Regions from separate parts of the Salinimonas sediminis genome, predicted to be linked through region 2. Evidence: predicted binding sites of a transcription regulator. Region 2 holds the regulator's gene; the other holds the start of a gene.

Region 1 (8,187 bases), 1.0 Mb from region 2:
TCAACATCAATGGTTTTACCCGGCACAGAGATACTGGATGTAGGTTTTAAGGCCATATGCACAATAACATCCTGACCAGAAGAGATACCGCCTAAAATACCGCCGGCATGATTAGTGGCAAACCCCTGGGGCGTCAGCGCATCGCGATGTTCACTGCCTTTTTGTTCGATCACGGCAAAGCCATCGCCTATCTCCACGCCTTTTACGGCATTAATGCCCATCATGGCGCTGGCAATATCTGCATCGAGCCGGTCGAATACCGGTTCGCCCAGGCCCAGGGGTACACCGCTAGCGATCACTGACACTTTCGCGCCGATAGAGTCGCCGGATTTTTTCAAATCCCGCATATAGCTGTCTAACGCATCCAGTTTGTCAGCATCGGGACAAAAGAACGGGTTTGTATTGGTGACGGCCGGATCCACTTTATCTATTTTAATCGGGCCAAGCTGCGACATATAGCCATGTATTTCAATACCAAACTGTTCTTTTAGGTACTTTTTCGCAATTCCGCCTGCGGCCACCCGAATGGCGGTTTCCCGTGCCGAGGAGCGTCCACCGCCGCGATAGTCGCGGGCGCCATATTTTTGCTGATACGTGTAATCTGCATGACCGGGGCGAAAGCGATCTTTAATATCTGAATAATCCTGACTTCGCTGATCTTTGTTTTTAATCAGCAAACCGATACTGGTACCGGTAGTCTTCCCTTCAAACACCCCGGATAGAATCTGGACTTCATCATCTTCACGTCGAGCGGTGGTATAGCGTGAAGTACCGGGTTTTCGCCGATCTAAATCGCCTTGGAGATCACTTTCGCTAAGCGCCATACCTGGGGGACATCCATCGATAATCCCGCCGATCGCGATACCATGACTTTCACCGAATGTAGTAACGGTGAACAATTTGCCAATGCTGTTTCCTGACATAATTTGCTGTTAATCCTCTGTATTCCAGTATTGCGCCAGTACCTGTCTGGAGACCGCAAAAATTCCGTGACCACCATTTTCAAATGTCAGCCAGTGTACCTCAAGGCCAGGAAAGCGGTGTTGCATATGCACCTCACTATTTCCCACCTCAACAAATAACCAGGCGTCTTGCGTCATATAATCTACCGCTTGCTTAAGCATGATTTCGACTAAATCAAGACCGTCATTGCCAGAGGCAAGCGCTAGCTCCGGCTCGTGTTGATATTCTGCAGGCAAGTCTGCCATATCTTCAGCATCAACATAAGGCGGATTCGAAACTATCAGGTCGTATTTCTGGCCTTGCAGGCTGGTAAATAAATCCGAGGCTATCGGGTAAACCCGATCTGTTAACTGATGCTCCTGAATGTTCATATCGGCCACCGCCAGGGCATCTGAGCTAATATCGACCGCATCGACATGTGCCAGCTCAAACTGGTGAGCCAGCGCGATGGCAATACAGCCCCCGCCGGTACACATATCAAGAATAGTTGAAGGCGTTTGCTCCACGAACGGCGCAAATCGCGTCTCGATAAGTTCGGCAAACGGCGAACGGGGAATCAATACCCGTTCGTCAACATAAAACGGTAACCCACAAAACCAGGCTTCATTGGTGATATAAGGTAATGGCAGGCGCGTTTGTACCCGCTTTAGCACCAGCTCAGCAACCATTTCCCGTTCGCTACGGGTAAGACGGGCATTAAACAAGCCTTCTCCCGTTTGGGCCGCCATATCTTGCGGTAAATGCAAACCATAAAGTACCAGCGAGACGGCTTCATCCCACGCATTATCGGTGCCATGGCCGAAATACAACTGCGCGTCGTTAAATCGGCTTACCGACCAGCGCACCATATCCAAAATACTATGCAGGTCGTTTATCGCTTCATCCAGATAAATTTTGTCTGTCATCAGGCACCCGGTACATCCACTAAATTAAAGCTGGTATCATACCCAAAGATAGCGGGCTCGCCCATGACTAATTTGACATCACACATCCCACAGCAAGAAGCTGAACAAAATGGTAGCGCCTGCAGTAAATGGCGCTCTGCACAGAGGTAGATATGGCTGAAAAAAATACCGGGCAAGCTTCTCAGGAGGACGATTTCGCCTTATTTAGAGAAACCATGGGTGCGGTAAAGCCATTACAGCAGGATAAAATAAGCCCCGACAAACACGCCCGCCGGAATGAAAAAAAACGCGTGCAGCGCACCGCCACTCAACAGCACAAGCAAGCGTCAGCCAGTTTTGCATTTTCCGATATTTATCAGGCGGCGTTGCCTGATGAAGGGCCCGTACGTTATTGCCGTGAAGATGTCTCAACGCATTATCTTAAGCAACTTCGCCGGGGCAACTATTACCCAGAGCTTATCTTGGACTTGCATGGTCTGACCCGCGAAACCGCTAAGCTGGAACTGAGCGCACTGATACATACCGCCCATAAGCAACTGATCGACTGTGTGGGTGTGGTGCATGGTATTGGCTCAGGAATACTAAAAGGTACGTTACCCCATTTATTAGTGCAACACCCCCATGTTATGGCGTTTCATCAGGCTCCGTTGGAATATGGCGGGCAAGGAGCGTTATTGGTGCTACTGGAAACTGCCGAGCCTACCGGCTTTAAATAGCGCGTGGCGGGTCATCGCTTATGCTGCGTATTGCGGACTATCAGCCAGGCATAATACCCCATTAGTCCCACAATCAGCGCTATGCCAAATAACGAGCCCCACACTACCGGATCGTTCAGCATTGATATCAACATACTATTCCCCTGACATTGGCTCCTTATTCCCACAACATTAATGGGAATATCGACGTGCCCACAGTATCGCCTGAATGCCAGATTAACGACGTGATCTGGGTCAATGAATCATCAGCAAACTGACTAAAAAGCAATAGGGGATAAAAAAACAGCAGATTAATCCAATTATGTTATTGCAAATCATTATCATTTGCACTAACCTGATTTTGCCTGTTCGACGTTGGGTGATTTAACGGTCTTGGCTTGGCGTCGGTGTTGGGCAGGTGTGTGGTGCGCCTGCCCAACCATTTTTCCTCAGTGTCAGCAATAAACCTTACCGGTATTATTCGCAATGGCTTGCTGTAAACAGCTTAACTAAACAGTTTCCAGAACCAATTCTTTTGTAGGTCTTCTTCACACGTTTTGAGCTGAGTGGCATAACGTAATGAACGCGATTTCACCTTCGCCGCCACTTTTTTAAGCCAGGGTTTCCGGTTGTAACTTTTGCGCTTAAAGCCGCCCCACCCTTCGTGGTAATTCAGGTATTGCCCATAAGCATCCCATTTTGAGGTACCATTTATCAGGTAGGCTTTATAAATAAACCAACCCATAAAATCCATGGCATCATCAAAATCGTCGCGGTCTGCCCAGCTATTGCCGGTTTCGCGCACATAGTCGTTCCAGGTTACTGTTTTAGCCTGGGAATAGCCATAAGCTGAACTGACTCTGCCCCACGGAATTAAACCAAAAAATACATAATCGCGCGGCGGCAAGGCATTATGACGAAATGAGCTTTCCTGATACATCATCGCCATGGGCACATGAATAGGCACCCCCCATTTCTCCCGTGACTGCTCAGCAGCGTCGTACCAGTCATCCTTTTCGTAAAAAATTTCACAAATATTGCTGATATCTTTAGGTGGTGCAGTAGCACAGCCCATCATAAAAAACGGCCCTAAGCCGCTTATGATTAAAAATCTGCAAACTCGTTTGAACTTTCTTGACATCTCGTGTCCAAATAAGTGTTCTAGCAAAATGTGTGTTTCCCTGGAACGCTTTCAACGCCTGACTGATGTCAGGCGTTTTTTTTCGCCGGTGGTTCGTTATAATAATCACGAATATAAGTTTCAAAGTCCTTATCATCCGCCGCTTCTATCTCTTGCTGAGCCTGTAATGACTGCTCTGCCATCTTAATGAAATCCGCTTCATTATGATGAGTATAGGCCAGATTTTGATACGACTGCGCGTACTCTTTTGCCAATAGCAAACCCAATGCAGAATTATCCGCATCATCTTCCAGCAGAATTTGCATTATTTTACCCGAAGGCGTTTGCGCAGGATCGTTCAATTTAGCCCGCTGCGCGTTCACCGCGTCACTGTACTTGGCGGTTTTATTTGCCTTATCTAACAGTGCAGCCACCTGTTCGAACTTATCAAACAGTTCTGCGCCCCATTGCTGCATGGATACCTCGACGCCCTCGTTATCCAGCATCAAATCAGGGTTTCTGCCTTCTAGTACCACCTTGTTCATGTTGTCCCGGGCAGTTTCAATGGATGACAAAGTTAACTCTTCACTGGGCATCAGCAAACAGGTCATCAGGTATACATCCAGAAAATCCATCTGTTCGCCGTCAATCCCAATAGCGCTAAACGGGTTAATATCTAACGCCCGCACCTCAATATAACTGATACCCCGGCGCACAAGCGCATCACTGGGTTTTTCTTTTGGCAAGGTGGGTTGTTTAGGCCGTATGGGTGAATACAGCTCATTTTCTATCTGCAATATATTATTGCTTAACTGTTGCCAGTGGCCATCTTCACCCGCGGCGAAACGGGAAAATCGGGTAGACGGCGTTTGCATTGCTTCACGCAGTAAACGTACATAGTTATCTAATTTGTTGTAACAAATTTGCAGCGCTGATTGTTCTGCATTGGTATACCCCAAATCACTCATGCGCAGCGAGGTGGCGTAAGGTAAATAGAAAGTGCCTTTACCCACTTTTTTAAAGGGCAGTTGATGCTTCTTACCTTTCAAAAACGAGCTACATAACGCAGGCGATGCGCCAAACAGGAATGGAATGAGCCAACAGGTGCGGCGGTAATTGCGTATCAAGGCCAAGTAATCGTCGTTGATTTGATCTTGGCCAGGCGTATTATTGTGCAATTTTGCCCATAGCGGCCAGAAAGAGTCCGGCAATGAGAAGTTAAAATGTACACCCGAGATAGCCTGCATCATGCTGCCGTAACGGTTTTTCAAACCGATTCGGTAAACCTGCTTCATTTTACCTACATTTGAGCTACCAAAATTGGCAATGGGAATACTGTCCTCATCGTCAACAAAACAGGGCATACTCATGGGCCACAACATTTCATCACCAATGTGACTCATAACAAATTTGTGGATGTCGTTTAGTTGCTCTACGGTCGTCTCTGACGTATCGGCCGGCGGGGTAATAAATTCCAGCAGCGACTCAGAAAAATCAGTCGTAATGCTTTCGTGCGTAAGAGCCGAACCAAGTGCGCGGGGGTGAGCTGCCTGCGACAGTGCCCCACTGCCTTTAATCCTCAACCCTTCACGTTCTACTCCGCGTTTTAGCTGAGTTAAACTCTGGGCGAATTCAGGCGCTTGCAATGCAGCCAGACGCTGCTCGAAATTGTGTTGAGTCACGGTCAAATCATCATCCGTTTATTAAAATGCTTTGCCTACATGCGGCGTGGCATTGATAAATCAATCAGGGTTCATCGAACTATACGATGAACCGGGTAATTAAGGTGTTAACTGGCGGCGCGTTTCATCTTGTAGGGAAAGCTCAACTACCGGGCGGCCCAGGCTTTCCAATTGTTCCAGAATTTTTTGTTTATCGCCAACCACAATAATTTGCAGCTCATCGGGATTCAATTGCGCGGCCGCCAGGGCATTGATTTCCTCTGCGCTGATATGTTTAATAATATCCAGCTGTTTTTGCCGGTAATTTTTCGGCAAATCATAGGCCAGTAGCTGGCTGAGAAAACGTACCTTACTGCCGGGCGTCTCATAATCAAGCGCGTCGCTAAGCGTATAGGCATTACGCATAAAAGTCAGTTCCTGATCGGTAATACCTTGTGCTTTATACTGTTTAATTTCCTTAAGCATTTCAGTGATACCGTCTGCCGTACTTTGCCAGTTTAAATCGGCATTCACCTCAAACCAGCCCAGCGTCTTACCGCCAGCAAAACCACTGGATGCTCCGTAGGTATAGCCTTTGTCTTCACGTAGGTTTAAATTAATCCGGCTATTAAACGCGCCGCCTAGCGGAAAGTTCATTAACCGTGATTTAAAGTACTCTCCGGTGGCGTCAAATTTAGGACCGCGTTTGGCCAGATACACAGCCGTTTGTACGCTGCCAGGATTATCAATCAGAAAAATGCTTTGCTCAGCGTAGTCCGGAAATTCTGCGTACGGGCTAAAGCTATAGTCCTTACGGGGTAAGTCGGTTAAAAACGAAAATGCTTGCACTACTTGCTGGCTATCAAGGTCACTCACCACAACGGCGTGCGCCTTACTGGCCGTATAATAGGCTTGATAAAATGCTTTTACATCTTCCAAGGTTACCCTGGCGATGGTGTCAAGCGTGCCTTCGTCTGGATAACTGACACGGTTTTCTGACCCAAATAAAATGAGATCCCGGGCGCGGCTAGCCAACGCCGAGGGATTTTTTAGCTGCTGCTGCATACTTTGTATCACCCGCTCTTTCATGCGGTCAAAATCAGCCGGCGAGAACGCCGGGTGAAACAGCTTTTCTTCGAGCAGCGCTAATGTAGCGGTAAGGTTTTTAGTCAGGCTTGAAACATAAATTTGCGTGTAGCGACCATTTGCATTAAAACGCACGGAACTGCCTAATTTAGCCAGTTCGTTGGCAATTTGTTCGTTGGTAAAGTGCGCCGTAGACTCATTCATCATGAGCGCTGTAAGATAGGCAGTACCAGCTTTACCTGCTGGGTCTAACAGCATGCCGCCGTCCATATTCAGCGTAAATGTAACGGTAGGTGTTTCGGCGTTTGTTACCCCCAATAAGGTAATATCACCAGGCAATGTGGTTTGCCAGTAATCAGGGACTTCGACAATAGGTACCGAACCGGCAGGGGGCACCACGGCGCGATCAAACGTATCATTAACCGCCGGCGCGGTGACCTTATCATCTACTGTATCCAGTTCCTGCGGAATGACCCGTGCAGAAAACTCAAAATCCTGGGGTTTAACCGCCTGTTCGGTCCTGCCCTGGGGAACAATACTTAGATACACCCCGTGACCCTGTTTGATATAGCGTGTATACACCCGCATCACATCTTTTGCCGTTACGCCGTTGTAACGCTTAATATCTTCGCCTACCAGATCCGGTTGGTTTTCAAATGTTTGCCCGGCAGCCAGCGACGACACTTTTCCCGCCACACTTTGTAAGCCGAATACCGTAGAAGCTTCAATTGAGGCTTTGGTACGTTTTAAATCATCAGGCATCACGCCACGCTCCTCAAATTCGCGCAACGTTTTGCTTACCACTTGCTCTAACTGGGCTAATGACTGGGTACTGGAAGGGTTAGCTAAGGCCAATAGCTGAAATTCACATGCCAGCTCGCGGCATGGATGCCCTACTGATGCCTGGACCGCCATACCCGATTTAACTAGATTTTTATAAAATAAAGAGGTTTTACCTCCGCCCAGAATATCAGCCAATACATCAAGTGGCGCTTCATCTGGATGGCGTGCATAAACAGTGGGAAAGGTAATTTGTAGTAAGGGCAGATGGATATTATCTTCCAGCGTAATATAGCGGTTTTGCTCAAGGCTAACCGGCTCAGGCTGTGGATCGGCTACCGCCGGTCCTTTGGCTATCGGGCCAAAATATTTTTCCACCCAGCGTTTGGTGGCCGCTGTATCTATATCACCACCGATGGTCAGAACTGCATTGTTAGGCCCGTACCACCGTTTAAAAAAGGCTTTCAGGTCGTTCACGTTTACCCGGTCCAAATCTTCCACATAGCCAATCGGCAGCCATGAATAAGGATGACCGGGGGGATACAGAGCTTCGGCGGTGCGCTCTTCGCGCAACCCATAAGGCTGGTTATCAATACGCTGGCCCCGTTCGTTTTTTACGGTTTCACGTTGGTTTTCAAACTTTTTTTGGTCCACCGCATCTAACAAAAAACCCATGCGGTCAGCTTCCAGCCATAATACTTTTTCAAGTTGGTTTGCTGGCACTGTTTCATAGTAATTGGTGCGATCGGTATTCGTTGAGCCGTTTAAATTACCGCCTGACTCTGTGATGATTTTAAAATGTTGTTCGTCTGCAACATTTTGTGAGCCTTGAAACATCATATGCTCGAAGAAGTGTGCAAAGCCTGATTTACCAATATCTTCCCGTGCTGAGCCTACATGATAAGTCACATCTACATGCACCAGAGGATCTGAATTATCCTCATGTAAAATAACCGTCAGGCCATTTTCAAGCTGAT
Region 2 (8,187 bases):
TGGGTAGGCGTTCACCAGATGCACCGCACCGGTCAATAGGTTGGCATAATCCTTAGCGATGTCTGTAAGCTTATCGTTAAGTTGGGCATGTTCAGCATCTTCGGTACCTACATTAACCGCCGCGATAATGTTGCCCTGCGGAGGCCACGCATGTTCTTTTACCATCAGGACCGGCATCGGGCATTTGCGTAATAAATGCCAATCGGTGGGAGTGAAAATAACTGACACCAGGTCATCTGCTTTACGACTGGCCTTCACCACAATATCCGCACTGCACTCAACCGCAGTGCGGATGATTGCTTCAAAAGCGCGACTTTCCCATTTTACGATAAGCTCTACCGGACGATCAGAGTATTGGCGTACTTCACTTTCTAACCAACCGCGGCGCTCTTTAATCACCGCGCTGCGCATAGCTTCACGTTCTGCGCCCGATAGCATCGTAGTCATTTCATAGGAAAAATCGTATACCACCATCAGTACAATTAATGTTGCGTCGGTTTTTTCTGATAGCTCCAAGGCCCGCGATAATGCAGGTTGGCTTTCCAGGTCACTATCAATTACTGCTAATACCGTATCATAGTTAATCATCGCCTTGCTCCGGCTGAAGGGTTAGACAATAGTAAATCTACTACCAGATGATTTAGAGTTCTTTGCGCTACATCAATAAATTATTGACAACTTACCGTCAGCTCCATGGTTTTAAGCTGGTTATTAATGCCGTCAAAATCTTTAATGACAATGAGTTTGCCGGTTACCTCGATCAAGTCTTCCTTTTGAAAACGGGTTAACAACCGGCTGATGGTTTCTACCGTAAGTCCCAGGTAGTTACCAATTTCATTACGGGTCATGGTGAGGTGGAATTGACGGTGGGAAAACCCGCGCTGAGCGAAGCGGCTGGATAACTGAGCGATAAAATATAACAGTCGTTCCTGCGCAGTGCGCCGGTTAAGTAGCATCATCATATCGTGATCCTGCTTAATTTCAGCACTCATAAAGCTGAGAATTTGCCGGCGTAATGTGGGTAAAGATTGGGACATGGCATCGAGCATATCGTAAGGCAGCTCGCACACCATAGCGGTTTCCAGGGCTTGGGTAAAACTCTGGTGTCGCTGTTCGCGTAGAGCATCAAACCCGATAATATCCCCGGGGAAATGAAACCCTATAATTTGTTCATCACCTTCTTGATTGGTTATGAACGATTTGAAAGAACCCGAGCGCACCGCATATAGCGCACTAAAGTGGTCATTAAGCTGTACCAGCATTGCGCCTTTTTGTAACGGCTTCTTCCGCTCCACAATGGTATCAAGAGAAGCAATTTCTGTTTTGTTCAAAGCCACGGGCAGGCACAGGTGACTAAAGCTACAGTTTTGACAGTGAATAGAAAACTCCGATACATCGGCCATATGCCATCCTTTTTAATGCCTAACCGCCCGTTTAAAAATGCATCATATGCCCGGGCTGGGGCTCAATAACCCTGATAATTAAGAATAGCGCATATACGAGCAGTAAAACAGCTACCAATTGGCGCGCCTTCGGGTGGCGTAACGCACCGGCTAGCCAATGGGCCCCTGAACTGGCCGCAAACAGGGCGGGTAATGTACCAAGCCCAAAGCACAGCATAATAAGCCCGCCGTCGATAGCATCTGCACTGGCCAGGGCGAAACTAAGTGTGGAATACACCAGGCCGCAGGGAAGCCAGCCCCAAACCATACCATAGGGGATAGCGGCGGCAGGATGCCGAAAAGGAATAAATTTAGCTGACCAAGGTTGTATTTTTCGCCACACCCGGCCGCCCGCTTTTTCTAGTTGGCGCAGGCCCAGCCACCACTGCCCAAGATACGCTGCCATCGCTAATAATAGGAGGGCGCTGATTATTGCCAGCACAGGAAGGGCGGCCGGTAAAAGGTGGATGAACGACTGCCCCAACGCGCCAGCCAATACACCTGCCAGGGTATAGCTGCTAAGCCGACCAACATTGTAACTTAGGGTGTAAGGCCAGTGGCTGGTATGTGCCGGGCTGGCAAAACGTAGTGCTCCAGCGATGCCAGAACACATGCCTATGCAGTGAACGCCGCCAGCAAGACCAATTAACAGCGCCCCGGTAAGGCTAATCGCGATCATTAAGACGCTTACGTTCGTCAGCCAGTTTTTTTTCTTCCGGCGGCAGATCATCGTCAAACAGAATGCTATAACCCTGCCTATCTAAATCGTCAAACTGTTTACTGCGCACTGCCCAGAAGAAGACAGCCACCGCAATACCAACAATAATGACCGCCAGTGGAATGAGTACATAAATAATACTCATGCGGTGAACCTTATCAAACGCGTTGAATTAATAACCACAATAATACTACTTAGTGACATTCCTACAACCGCCATCCAGGGATGTAGTATACCGCTTACGGCGAGCGGTAAAATACACACGTTGTAACCCAACGCCCAGGCAAAATTTTGTCGAATAATCTGCCGGGTACGGGCGCTCACTGTGAAAAGTCCGGGTAGGGCATGCAAACTGTCGTTTAAAAAAATAATATCAGCACTGGCTTTAGCAATGTCGGTACCCGAGCCAACCGCCACCGCGACGTCAGCCTGGCTCAGTACGGGGGCATCGTTGATACCATCACCTAGCATCATAACAATCTCACCGCGCGCCTGGAGTTGCATTACATAATCAAGTTTCGCCGCGGGCGTGAGTGCAGCAATGGGGTGTTGGATATTCAGTTGTCGGGCTACTAAATCCACGTTGTACTGGCTGTCACCACTTAGAATTGCAGTGGTTTTTGTCTTGTGCTGCTGGGTTAGCCGGGCCAGTACGCTGTCCACCCCGGCTTTAATACTATCGCTAATCTGCCAGGCGGCAATAAGTTTGCCGTTACATGCCAGCATTACGTTGGCGGTAAAAGGTAGCGACGGTAATACCGGGCAACTGGTATCTTCAGTATCCTGAGCTAACATAAACGCTGGCGAGCCAATTTTATAGTGTTGGCGGTTATAGCATGCGCTGATACCCAAGCCGGCATGGATAGTGACATCATGCGGTAAGCTGAGCAAAACCGAGCCCTGCCTATACCGAGCAAAGACAGCTGCAAGAGGATGTTCAGAGTGTGCTTCTATCGCGCCTGCAATAGCCAATACAGTGGCTTTGTCTGCCTCGTTCGCGTACCACTGGGCGTGGATTGAGAAATCGCCCTGGGTCAATGTTCCGGTTTTATCAAATGCCACTGTAGTGACCTTTTCGATAGTTTCCAGTACATCGGTACGTTTGATTAGCACCCCTTGTCGATTCAACCAGGCTACTGCACTGGTTAATGCGGTGGGGGTTGCTAACCCCAGAGCGCAGGGGCAGGTGGCTACTAACACGGCAATGGTGATCCACAGGGCCTGTGGGTTGCCCATGACATACCAATAGGCATATGTCAGGCTGGCAATCAGCAATACGGCCAGGACAAAATAGCTGGCCAGTTGGTCGGCTAACTTTGCTGCCGTCGGGCGATTAGCTACCGCTTGTTGCTGTAAATGAATAATCTGACTAATTAAGGAGTGGGCCAAACTGGCTTGCACTTCTATCGTAAGCACCTGGGAACGATTCAGCGTACCACCATGCACCTTGTCACCAGGTACTTTGGTTACCGCGGTGGGTTCGCCAGTTAACATAGCTTCGTCTACCTTGGAGGAGCCTTGGCACACCACACCGTCTACCGGAATCAACTCACCTGCCTTCACTATAATGGTATCCCCGGGTAGCAGTTTACGGGCCAGCGCGGGATGAGTGGCGCCGTCTTTAACTATTAACGCTGACATGGGGATATATTTGAGCATATTGGCTGATATCTGCATGGCCTGATAGCGGCTTTTATGTTCGATAAAGCGGCTTAAAAGCAGCAGAAAAATGAACATGCATATGGACTCAAAATATACCTGACCGGATTGTTGCCAGGTGGCGGCAAAGCCGCTGCCATAGGTCAGGAACACCGCGATGGTTATCGGGACATCCATATTCACGCTGCCGGCACGCAATGCGCGGTAAGCGCTGGCATAAAAACCAGCACCAGAATAGATAACTACCGGTGTAGTTAGCAGCAAAGCAATCCAGTTGAAATATTGCTGCATAAACGAGCTCATTTCGCCCAGCCAATCAAAGTAATGCGCGGCCATCAACATCATTACCTGCATTGTCATAATGCCTGCCAGCCCCAGCTTTTTCATAAAGCCCTGCTGTTCGTTTTGATAGGATGCTTCATGCTTGTCGGGCTGAAAAGGGAAGCCGTTATATCCTATGTGACGAAGCCGGCTTAAAATAGTACTGAGCTTGGTTTGATCAGACTGCCAGCGTATCAGTGCACGGCGTTGAGCGACATTTACCGCAACTTGTCGGATACCGGCAATCTTTGCAAGTTGTCTTTCAATTAGCCAGCCACAGGCGGCGCAGCTAATTCCCTCAATCGTGAGTGTAGTTTCACAGGTTTCGTCATCCTGTTGGACAAAATCCTGTTGTAACTCTGCATCATCAAATAGGGTGAGTTCATCCGGGATTAAAGCGGCACTTTTTGCCTGGGGCGCCGCCTCGGTCCGAAACCGGTAATAATCTTCTAAGCCGTTTTGTACAATAGCCTCAGCCACGGCTTGGCATCCAGGACAACAAAAAGCCTGGCGCTGCCCCAGTACCTGCGCATAAAAGTGCTCCGCGTCAGGCAGGGGTAAGTGGCAGTGAAAACATACATTACCTGTCATAGCGATAGCAGCAAAGCTTAGCTGGTGGGATCATATCAAGGCGTGACCGATACAGGTTTGGCTGACGGCAAAAACACGGTTTTTTGTAGCTTCCAGCTCAAATCCACGGGTTCAACAGTAATACGCCATTTGCCGTTGACTGCCATTTGCGTATACCCACGGTACACACCATTAGCATCTCGGGTTAGCAAAAGGGAAATGTCGCGTTCGGCAAGAGTGGTATGATAAAGCGTAAGTTTTACTGCTTCGCCATGGGTCGGCGCGCCCGAATCAAAGCGTAAGGCGACCGCGCCCTCCTGAAAGGTCAAAGTGGTGCGTATGTTTCTCACCTTCGCTTCCTGCTCTCGAGCTAACGAGGCGTTGATGGTACGGCCTTCCTTGTAATAATCATCCACAACCAGAGAGTCCTGGGTATTAATTGCCAGATAAAGCATGAGTCCGCCCATCATCAGTGTGATAACGGGGACCAGAATAAAAAACCAGGGCCAGAATTGTTTGTACCAGGGGATATACATAGCAGTAAGTTAACCAGCGAATACGAAAAAAAAACACCAACCGCTCTGCATTGGCAATAGACAACACCCCGCCGACGGCGGGGTCATAAGATATTATTTGGGCTGGTGAGACAGGCTATAAACATAAGCGGCTACGACGTGAATCTTATCTTCACCGAGGGTATCTTTAAAAGCAGGCATCACCCCGTTACGGCCATAGTTGAGCGTTTCGGTTACCGCGCGCTCGCTGCCACCGTATAACCAGATGTTATCAGTTAAATTAGGTGCGCCAAGGGCCTGATTGCCTTTACCATCCGCCCCATGGCAGGCAGCACATACCGCAAATCTTGCCTTTCCGCTATTGGCCAGGCTTTGATCTACTTTACGTCCGCTTAAACTAAGAACATAGGCCACCGTTTCCTGAATGCCTTGTTCGCCCATGGCGTCGCGCCAGGCTGGCATGGCAGCTTGCCGGCCATTAAGTAATGTTTCGGTAATTTTAGCGCCGCTCCCCCCGTATAACCAGTCATCATCGGTCAAGTTAGGAAAACCGCCATTTTGCCCGCGCGCATCGGAGCCATGACACTGTGAGCAATTTTGTAAAAACAAACGGCGACCAATTTTTACTGCCTCAGGGTTGCCGGCCAATTGCTCGACCGGGGTTTGCGCGAAGGCTTCGAAAATCGGATCAAAACGTGCGGCCGCTTTAGCCAACTCTCGGTCATATTCTACATAACGGCCGTCTTCCATTGCCTGTTGAGTGGCTTGTTCTGATTCGGCCAGCGATTGGATATTCTGGTTGGAACTTTGCCAGCCCCATAAGCCTTTGTAGCTGCCCAAACCCGGGTAGAGCACCAGATAAATAAGCCCAAACACAATAGTCACATAAAACAGTATGGTCCACCATTTGGGCAGAGGATTGTTGACTTCTTCTATGCCGTCGAAACTGTGGCCCATGCTTTCGCCTTCCTTTACGCCGGCAAAGTTGGTTAAACACCAGCGCAATAACAAGAAGCACCCAATAATGGTACCCAGTGTGATCACCGAGATCCAGATTGTCCAAAACATGCTCATGAGCTCACGACTCCCGCTTTTCTTTTTCTGATTTTGGTTGGTTTTCGTCGGCAAAGGGTAAGTTTGCTGCTTCGTCGAAGTCTTTCTTGTTGCGACTGCTAAAGGCCCACCACACCACACCAAAAAAACAGACAAAAACCACAACTGTAAAAATACTGCCTATTATTCCCTGGTCCATACTATTTCAAATGTGTTCCTAGTGATTGCAGGTACGCAATGAGGGCTTCCATTTCGGTTTTGCCCACTACGGCCTGCTGTGCTCCGGCAATATCCTCATCGGTATATGGCACGCCAAAACCCCGGAAGACCTCCATTTTTTTGGCCGTTAACTCACCGCTGAGAGTATTTTCCAGTAACCAGGGGAAACCCGGCATGTTGGATTCAGGTACAACATCGCGTGGGTTACGCAAATGGGCTAAATGCCATGCATCGCTATAGCGTTGACCTACGCGCGCCAAGTCAGGACCGGTACGCTTAGAGCCCCATAAGAAAGGATGTTCCCATACCGATTCCCCCGCCACGCTATAGTGACCATAGCGTTCGGTTTCGGCACGAAAGGGTCTGATCATTTGCGAATGGCAGCCTACGCAGCCTTCACGAATATAGATATCCCGGCCTTCCAGTTCCAGGGCGGTGTAGGGCCGCAATCCCTCAACCGGTTCCATGGTCTGTTGCTGAAACATAAGGGGGGTAATTTGTACCAAGGCGCCCAGGCTAATCGCGAACAAAATTAAAACGGTTAACAAGCCGACGTTTTTTTCAATTAACTCATGTGGATTTTTCACGCTACGACTCCTGTTTATGCTGGCTGGGTAGCCAAGTCCTGTGCAATACTGCCACGAGGGGCCCGAACAGTTTTCCACGTGTTATAGGCCATCACCAGCATGCCAGCTACCACAAAACATCCACCAATAAAGCGCACTACATAGAAGGGTTTAGAAGCTTCAAGCGATTCTACAAAGCTGTACGTTAAGGTGCCATCGGCGTTCACAGCTCGCCACATTAAGCCCTGTAAAACACCAGAGAACCACATCGCCACAATGTACAAAACGACACCTACAGTAGCCAGCCAGAAGTGCACGTTAACCAACCGTACACTGTACATCGACCGTTGATTAAACAAAATGGGTACCAGATGATAGACCGAACCAATAGAAATCATGGCCACCCAGCCAAGCGCACCTGAGTGCACATGGCCAATGGTCCAGTCGGTATAGTGCGATAATGCATTGACTGTTTTAATGGCCATCATTGGCCCTTCAAACGTAGACATACCATAGAAAGTTAACGATACCACCAGGAACCGCAGGACCGGGTCAGTTCGTAATTTATGCCAGGCCCCGGATAAGGTCATGATGCCGTTAATCATGCCGCCCCAGGAGGGAACAAACAGAATAATCGACATCACCATACCTAAAGACTGGGTCCAGTCGGGCAGCGCAGTGTAGTGCAAGTGGTGGGGGCCAGCCCAAATATAAAGCGAAATCAGCGCCCAAAAATGCACGATAGATAAGCGATAAGAATATACCGGGCGGCCTGCTTGTTTTGGCACAAAATAGTACATCATGCCCAGGAAGCCGGCAGTAAGGAAAAAGCCTACCGCGTTATGCCCGTACCACCACTGCATCATGGCATCGACCGAACCGGCATAAAGCGAATAAGATTTGGTAAATGATACCGGGATAGCCATGCTGTTACCGATGTGCAGTACCAAAACGGTAAGCATAAAGGCACCGAAAAACCAGTTAGCAACATAAATATGGCTGACCTTGCGGATAACCATGGTACCGAAAAAATTAATACAGTAGGCAATCCACACCAAGGCGATAAGAATATCAATGGGCCACTCGAGTTCAGCGTATTCTTTGGTGGATGTCATACCCAAGGG

Evidence for each region. The regulator FNR, encoded in region 2, switches genes on or off when oxygen is low (the NO sensors DNR and NnrR bind a similar motif). The targets are predictions, from matches to a motif close to TTGATCTAGATCAA.
Region 1: the regulator FNR is predicted to act here: its motif matches at 2,809-2,822, upstream of D0Y50_RS05325 (DUF3149 domain-containing protein).

The regions. Positions count from the first base shown of each region.
Region 1 covers NZ_CP031769.1:1,172,884-1,181,070, reverse strand. Annotated here, with positions in the region: gene aroC (chorismate synthase) at 1-923, opposite strand, end outside; gene prmB (50S ribosomal protein L3 N(5)-glutamine methyltransferase) at 933-1,868, opposite strand; gene smrB (endonuclease SmrB) at 2,021-2,584, shown strand; gene D0Y50_RS05325 (DUF3149 domain-containing protein) at 2,596-2,718, opposite strand; gene D0Y50_RS05320 (transglycosylase SLT domain-containing protein) at 3,069-3,704, opposite strand; gene gshA (glutamate--cysteine ligase) at 3,773-5,371, opposite strand; gene D0Y50_RS05310 (M16 family metallopeptidase) at 5,465-8,187, opposite strand, start outside.
Region 2 covers NZ_CP031769.1:2,194,274-2,202,460, reverse strand. Annotated here, with positions in the region: gene uspE (universal stress protein UspE) at 1-588, opposite strand, end outside; gene fnr (fumarate/nitrate reduction transcriptional regulator Fnr) at 669-1,403, opposite strand; gene D0Y50_RS09775 (sulfite exporter TauE/SafE family protein) at 1,435-2,121, opposite strand; gene ccoS (cbb3-type cytochrome oxidase assembly protein CcoS) at 2,108-2,305, opposite strand; gene D0Y50_RS09765 (heavy metal translocating P-type ATPase) at 2,302-4,731, opposite strand; gene D0Y50_RS09760 (FixH family protein) at 4,767-5,246, opposite strand; gene ccoP (cytochrome-c oxidase, cbb3-type subunit III) at 5,340-6,299, opposite strand; gene D0Y50_RS09750 (cbb3-type cytochrome oxidase subunit 3) at 6,304-6,477, opposite strand; gene ccoO (cytochrome-c oxidase, cbb3-type subunit II) at 6,479-7,084, opposite strand; gene ccoN (cytochrome-c oxidase, cbb3-type subunit I) at 7,099-8,187, opposite strand, start outside.